DNA from 3 places in the Sporolactobacillus caesalpiniae genome. Region 1 is predicted to be linked to each of the others. Evidence: riboswitches for the same ligand, from Rfam matches in the RefSeq annotation. Region 1 holds a riboswitch; each other region holds the start of a gene.
The links. A riboswitch is a leader RNA that binds a small molecule or an ion and turns the genes downstream of it on or off. The one in region 1 is predicted to bind cyclic di-GMP.

Region 1 (2,202 bases):
CCGGCATTTTCATCGACGAGAAAGGATAACGATGTCTCATGATCATTCAAACCAAATACTTTGGCAAACAGGAAATTAAAGAAGCCGATGTCCTGTCATTCGCGAATGGCATTCCCGGCTTCGCAAATGATAAACAGTTTATTATTCAGCCTTTTGGCGAAGCGTTTTCCATTCTTCAATCCATTGATGATGCAGATGTCGCGTTTATTGTCACGTCTCCATTTTTATATTTTGACCACTTCAGTGTTGATTTGCCGGATCATCTTGTTCAGCAGCTTGAAATCCAATCACAGAAGGATGTCGCGGTTTGGGTCATCGTCAGTGTGCGCAACCCATTCTCTGAATCGACGGTTAACCTTAAAGCGCCGATCATCATTAATGTTAGAAACAAGACAGGCAAACAGTATATCCCTGAGCAATCCGACTACTCGCTCAGAACGCCGCTCACTGCTCCACTCACGGAAAAGAGGGTGTGACCGATGCTTATTTTGACCAGAAAACTTGGTGAGTCAATACGAATCGGTGATGATATCGAGGTAAAGATAGTCGGAATCGCAGGTGACCAGATCAAACTTGGAATCACGGCACCGCGGAAGGTTGATGTCAATCGCGGCGAGATTTATGAAGCCATTCGCAAAGAGAACAACCGCGCTGTGAGTGGAAATCTACCGGCTGATATACTCAACGCAATGAAATCAATGAAAACAAATGATCAGTGACCATAACGCGGGCAACCGTGTTTTTATTTTGAACAAAATAATGTTTTCAATGGAACATTTTGAGCGAATGGTCCGAGTGCCAATCGACGGCTAGCCTTTCTTAAATTCGTCTTGTACGTGATGGATGCCCCATCTTGTATGAGCCCATAAGGCGATCTACTTAAATTTGTATAATGAATTCGCTTACCTATCATTTGTTGATCAAAAAATTTTATATAAGGTCAATATGGTTCATATGTCCTTGAATCATTATTCCTATTGCGTAATAATTGCAGTATAAAAAATTATTTCAATCGAAATGGCACACCTATTGAAAAATAGGGCCGCAAAGCTACGGGCCTAAAGCGCAAGCTAAGGTCGCCGGGTTACCGAAAGGAAGCAAATCGTATTTATCTTCCACATTTGTTTCGGTGCGCCGTTTTTGATTAAAAGAGGCGAAGAAATCATGTGGTCTATTTGTGTTCACAGGAAAGAAAAATTTTTTCATCATTATCAACCGATTGTCAGTTTGCAAACTGCTGAGGTTGAAGGTTATGAAGCCCTGTTTCGCTCACGTGTTTTCCACAATCCTGAAAAAGCGTTTCGGCGGGCAATCAGGAAAAACCAGCTATTTGAATTCGATATCCATTCACTGCGAAAAGCGCTTCGCACCTTCGCTCTTGATGGACCTGCTAATAAAGGCAAAAAGCTGTTTCTTAACGTCTATCCATCGACAATCCTGCATCGAGACTTTGTTCCATTTATTCTTCAAATGATCGACCACTGCTCCTTCCCAGCTCATCAGATCGTATTGGAGATTGTCGAACACGAGAGTATTGTTGATTTCACCGCACTGTTAACAGCTATAAATTTCCTGAAGAAAATGGGTATTTTGATTGCGGTTGATGACTTTGGTAAAGGTGCCGACACTATCAATCGGACAATCGAAATTGATGCAGACTACATTAAATTGGACCGCTATTTTTCAGTAGGTTTGACCCAATCGAGAAAGAAACAGGCTTATGTTGAATTTCTTGTCCGCTACTGCACAAAGTTCAATGCCAAATTAATTTTTGAAGGACTGGAAACCGAATGTGATATTGCTTGTGCGCAGATGCTTGGTGTGTCATTTGCGCAAGGCTTTGCAATCGGGAGGCCACAGTCGATTTCTAAATCAATGTGAGGTGTTTTTTATGTCAGATAATCTAGTAATCATTCTTGGAGCAGGTATTGAGGGTCTATTTTTATTAGCGATTTTGTCAGCATTCATTCTTCACTATAATAAAATTATAAGCAAAGATCGCAAACTCATAACAAATCTCAGGCAAAAGGTTTACAAAAAGAATAATTCGGAAGAACAATCAGGAGAAAGACGCAGACATCATCGTGTTGTGCTTAAAGATGAAAAATGTTCAGTGAAAGTGCTTGATTTTGGTGAGCGAACATTACAGCGCTTGAATAATAAATCGTTTATGGTCGATATGCTTGATATTAGTCTTGGTGG
Region 2 (2,202 bases), on a different contig from region 1:
GTTGAATGATTTACTTAATTGCTGCGAAGATGAAAAAGAGCGCGCGCGACTGACGAAACAACTGCGATTTAAGCAATTGAAATTTAATCAGTTAATGGAAAAACGCTCCATTGCACACACATCAACCTTTCAAAGTTATCGTTCACGGATTTTCAATCGCCTCCATCTTTTCTGATTCGTTATTTGTTTTTCCAAATGTTGAGAAGCGGTCCCTGATTTCCATATACCGGATCTTGCTTCGGTTTGCCAACATGGCTAATATTATCTTTTAAAGCCTTCGTTTCCTTTGTTTGAATATCGTAGTCTTGTCCATTCGGATACCCGCCGGCAATAGAGAAATCGCTGCTTGATGATAAGCGCTTATGCCCAGTTCCCGCCGGAAGCACGACAACGTCGCCTGCGGACACTTTGAAATTGTTGCCTTTCTGTCCGCCAAGTCTAAGTGTCGCGTGTCCGGAGATGACCCCGAGTACTTCATGAGATGTGCTGTGAAAGTGATGGTAAGGAAAGACACCGTCTACCCAATTATTGCCCCAATTGTTCTTCTCAAATGTTTTCAAAATCTGCCCGGTCCGTCCTTTGAACGCGCCAGGATAAATCAGAACCTGGAAATAGGGATTGTTCGGAATTATTCCGTCATCCTTAAAGGTAACTGTTTGTACTTTGGCAAACTTATTTTTGCTCGTTGATTGCTGCTCGGACATTTGAGAGACTTCTGCTGTCTGAGTATCTGCTGACGAATGACCGTTTTCCGAAGCAGATTGTCCCCCGCATGCAGCAAGCACCAATAGTGGCGCCACCCCTGCTGCTCGAAACCATCTCCGCATGTAACGAACCTCCTCAAATTGAATTTACTACTCAGTATAGCACTCGGAATATTCTGATCATAGTAATCTGCTTCGCTGCTGACGCGCGATACGTGAAGTAGATTTCATTGAAATAAATCAAACCTACTAAATAAAATCGATCTTCTGCCGATAAATAATTTGAGGCAACAGGTCGATTATTGTTAAAGCCTGCCGGCTGATGTATAGTTAAATTAACCTAATATTTTAAAGATAAATCTTTTTTCTAAAGGGCAAAACTACTGAAAAGTAGTGACGCAAAGTCACAGATCTAAAGCGAGCAATCGCTAGGATGGCTGGACCGCCGTATTTGATAGTCAAACGTAAATGAGGGGAGATTTTTTATTATGCGTATTTTTAAGAATTTGTTAGTAGGCTTATTGATTGTTGTACTGTCCCTGTCCACAGCCTCAATATCAGCCGCTGATCAATCGAAATCGGCCGCCGGTTCAAATAAACAATCCCAACCGATCGTTCAACAGAATGAGAAGATTACGAGCGGTGTTGAAGCGAAATCGGTGAAGAAGCACGCAAAGAAAAAAGCGAAAAAGCCTGTAGTTAAGAAGCGTATAAAAAAGAGTGTTAAGAAAAAAGCGGTAAAAAAAGCAAAAAAATCGGTTAAGAAGAAAAAAGCAGTTAAAAAAGTTAAAAAAGCAGTCAAAAAGGCTAAAGTAGTCAAAAAGAAAGCTGTACATAAGGCTGTTAAAAAAACTCCTGTTAAAAAAGCACCTGCAAAAGCTCCTGTTCAGGCACAGACACCTGCACCTCAACCCGCAGCTTCCGGTCAGTATAATGGATCCGTAGAACAGCAGATTGTGAATCTAGTAAATAATGTACGCGCGCAGAACGGATTGCAGGCACTTCAAGTCAAACCGGAACTTCAGAATTTTGCACGGCAATGGAGTCAGCAGCAATTTAGCAATGGCGCAATGAGCCACGGAATGATGAATTTTTCGCGGAACACGGTAGCCGGACAAAACGTAGCCTATGCTAAAGGCGATGTAAACTATTTCGGATGGGATCAGATTTGGAGCGCACAGGCAACGATGGACGGCTGGATGAATTCCCCGGGCCATCGAGCGAATATCCTGAAGCCTGAGTATAAATATATTGGTGTCGGCGTCGTTTATGGTCAAAAGAACGGCAGCTCAGAGGGATGGGCATTCTTCACGCAAGACTTCTCAGACTAATTCTATGAAACTAGATAAGAGGTGTGGATAGTATCCACACCTCTTTTTCGAATGCTTTACACCTTTGCTGTGTATATTTTTACGGCATCGTGAAGCATTTTTGCCGCGCCTTTAGCGATATTACTCTCATAGTAGCTTGTGAACCGTGAGTCATCAACATACATCTG
Region 3 (2,202 bases), on a different contig from region 1:
CTGAAGCAGATCGCGCATGTTCTGTGCCGCTGAATCAAGTGAAACATTTTCAAAGGGTTTCCAATCAAGCAGCCATTCATTACGAGCTGTATCATGCAATTTAGATACGCCACAACCGGGAAACAAAATGTTATTATGTTCAAGCGAATTAATTCGACATTTCGCACCAAGAAGTCCACGATCTTCTTTTGTTTTCTCTAGTATAATGGCACATGCAGCATCACCAAAATGTCCATAGCAAAGCTCATTATCCGGATTAACTACCGAATTAATGTAATCGGATCCAACGATCAACGCTCGATTTACGTTCTTTGTAACCGACATATACTTTGTGACATTATCAAGAGATAATATCATTCCGGCGCAATTTCCATTAAGATCAAGGCAGACACATTCGGGTTTTGCACCGATAGCCTGGTGCAGTTTAATGGAGCTTGGTGGTACTGTAAATTCCGGGAAAAAGCTGGAGAGCACAATCATATCAAGATCAGTGCCTCTAATCCCCGCTTTATTGAGCACTTTTTTGGCGGCGGCTATCGCCATAGTCAGACTGTTCTCAGTTTGCGAATCAATCAAATACCGCTTGTCCATTCCTATAACATCTTCGAAAAAATGTGTGTAGTCCTTTCCTTTTTCCTTAAAGTGGTTGATGTATGTATCATTGGAAACAATCTTTTTACCGTGATACACGTCAATCCCTAACACGTTCACATTGATCACACGCACTCCTCCATAAGCAAAGTTAATACATTGATAGATTTGGCCTCTCTATTCAGCATAGTCTGATAAATGCATAGCTCAGCCTTACTTCATTTGATTTTTTTCAAAGCAATTTGAATTGAGTAAGCCCGGCTTCTTTAGCTAAACGCCTAATTTGCATTTTAACGACCGCACTTTTACCTAAATCCATAGTTATGTCCTGGAAGCCCATATCCTTGTACATAGCAATGATGTTCGTGAGCATACCAACCATTTCCTGTGAAGAGACTCTCAGTTCGGAACCGTCAAGCACCAAATGACTGGTTGCCGGATTGACTTGAGCAGCAGCTTTTTTGAATTCTTCCACATACCCTGATGCGTCCTCCATCGTAAAAACACCTTCACACACGACACTGATGTCATTCCCCGTTGTCACAACACTGTATTTCCCCATCGTAAAACCTCCACTATTTATTAACAAAAAAAGCCGTGACATGTTGATCACAGCTTCTATGTCCAATGGTAACCCGGCTGTCATCGCTTTCGCATTAGACCCGTGGCTTTGCGTCCTAAACTTTCGGTTAGTTTGCTTTTTTCATTTATTCAATTGGTAATTATTAGCATTTTTCACTACTATTTTATCATATAATTTTGAGCGAAAATATTGAAGGGTATTTAGTATCGGTTCTTTTTTCATACTATATTTCATCAATGCCTTGTAAACTTAACGAACAATCACAAATTCTGCGAGAAATGTGGTAGGAAGCTGTTTTCCCCAAACACGAATCTTTGCATTTTCATCAACTTGCCGCATTCGGTTTACCGTTATTTTTTTTAGAGCTGCGGTTTTTGATGAATCACCATAATCTGTTGCCTTTTCCAAATACAGTTTCGTTGATTCATTAATCGAAATGGTCACCTGTATGTTCCCCTGATCAGGATCGGTTTTCATAATCAAATCATGCTTGTTTCCTCTGAGAAATGCCCCAGTATACTCGGGAATACCCAGAGTGACGCCAATCGTGTCTCTGTTGATATCTGCTGAACCGTCGAATGTCATTCCATCATAATTAAATAACAACAGGCAAATGCTGATTAATAGAGTTATTAGGAAAATGCGAGTATAGCGATTTATGCGATGCATCGGAATCCATTCGCAGAAAAGATGCCAAAGCGCAAAACCGAGCATGCTCCCCAAGACATTCAGAATTAGGTCATCCACATCACTGCGTCCGGTCATCAATACATATTGGGCAAATTCGATTGAAAGAGCAATAGCCAAGGGCACGCCGATAAATTGTTCGAATTCCATTGCTTTTTTCCTTAATGCTGGCACAAGAAAACCCATAGGTATAAAGATTGCAAATGATTGGAACGTGCGCAGCAAAGCGGTTTGATAGCCTGGATCATGATGATCCGATAAATAAAAAAGAGTATTGATCCGATTCATCGGTACCCAATTAACAGAGCGAGAAGCTGCCCAACTCCGACCTTGTTCAAACA

Region 2: another riboswitch for cyclic di-GMP. It lies ahead of ABWW58_RS08620 (CAP domain-containing protein); the one in region 1 lies ahead of ABWW58_RS16240 (EAL domain-containing protein).
Region 3: another riboswitch for cyclic di-GMP. It lies ahead of ABWW58_RS02910 (hypothetical protein); the one in region 1 lies ahead of ABWW58_RS16240 (EAL domain-containing protein).

What each region holds. Positions count from the first base shown of each region.
Region 1 is NZ_JBEVCB010000008.1:126,760-128,961, forward strand. Features, by position in the region: gene ABWW58_RS16225 (DUF6470 family protein) at 1-29, shown strand, start outside; gene fliW (flagellar assembly protein FliW) at 39-476, shown strand; gene csrA (carbon storage regulator CsrA) at 480-719, shown strand; cyclic di-GMP riboswitch class I at 1,010-1,092, shown strand; gene ABWW58_RS16240 (EAL domain-containing protein) at 1,165-1,881, shown strand; gene ABWW58_RS16245 (PilZ domain-containing protein) at 1,892-2,202, shown strand, end outside.
Region 2 is NZ_JBEVCB010000004.1:51,922-54,123, reverse strand. Features, by position in the region: gene ABWW58_RS08630 (DnaJ family domain-containing protein) at 1-175, shown strand, start outside; gene ABWW58_RS08625 (cupin domain-containing protein) at 180-827, opposite strand; cyclic di-GMP riboswitch class I at 1,068-1,154, shown strand; gene ABWW58_RS08620 (CAP domain-containing protein) at 1,193-2,035, shown strand; gene ABWW58_RS08615 (MerR family transcriptional regulator) at 2,092-2,202, opposite strand, start outside.
Region 3 is NZ_JBEVCB010000001.1:583,782-585,983, reverse strand. Features, by position in the region: gene ABWW58_RS02915 (3-oxoacyl-[acyl-carrier-protein] synthase III C-terminal domain-containing protein) at 1-720, opposite strand, end outside; gene ABWW58_RS02910 (hypothetical protein) at 824-1,153, opposite strand; cyclic di-GMP riboswitch class I at 1,218-1,300, opposite strand; gene ABWW58_RS02905 (VanZ family protein) at 1,424-2,202, opposite strand, start outside.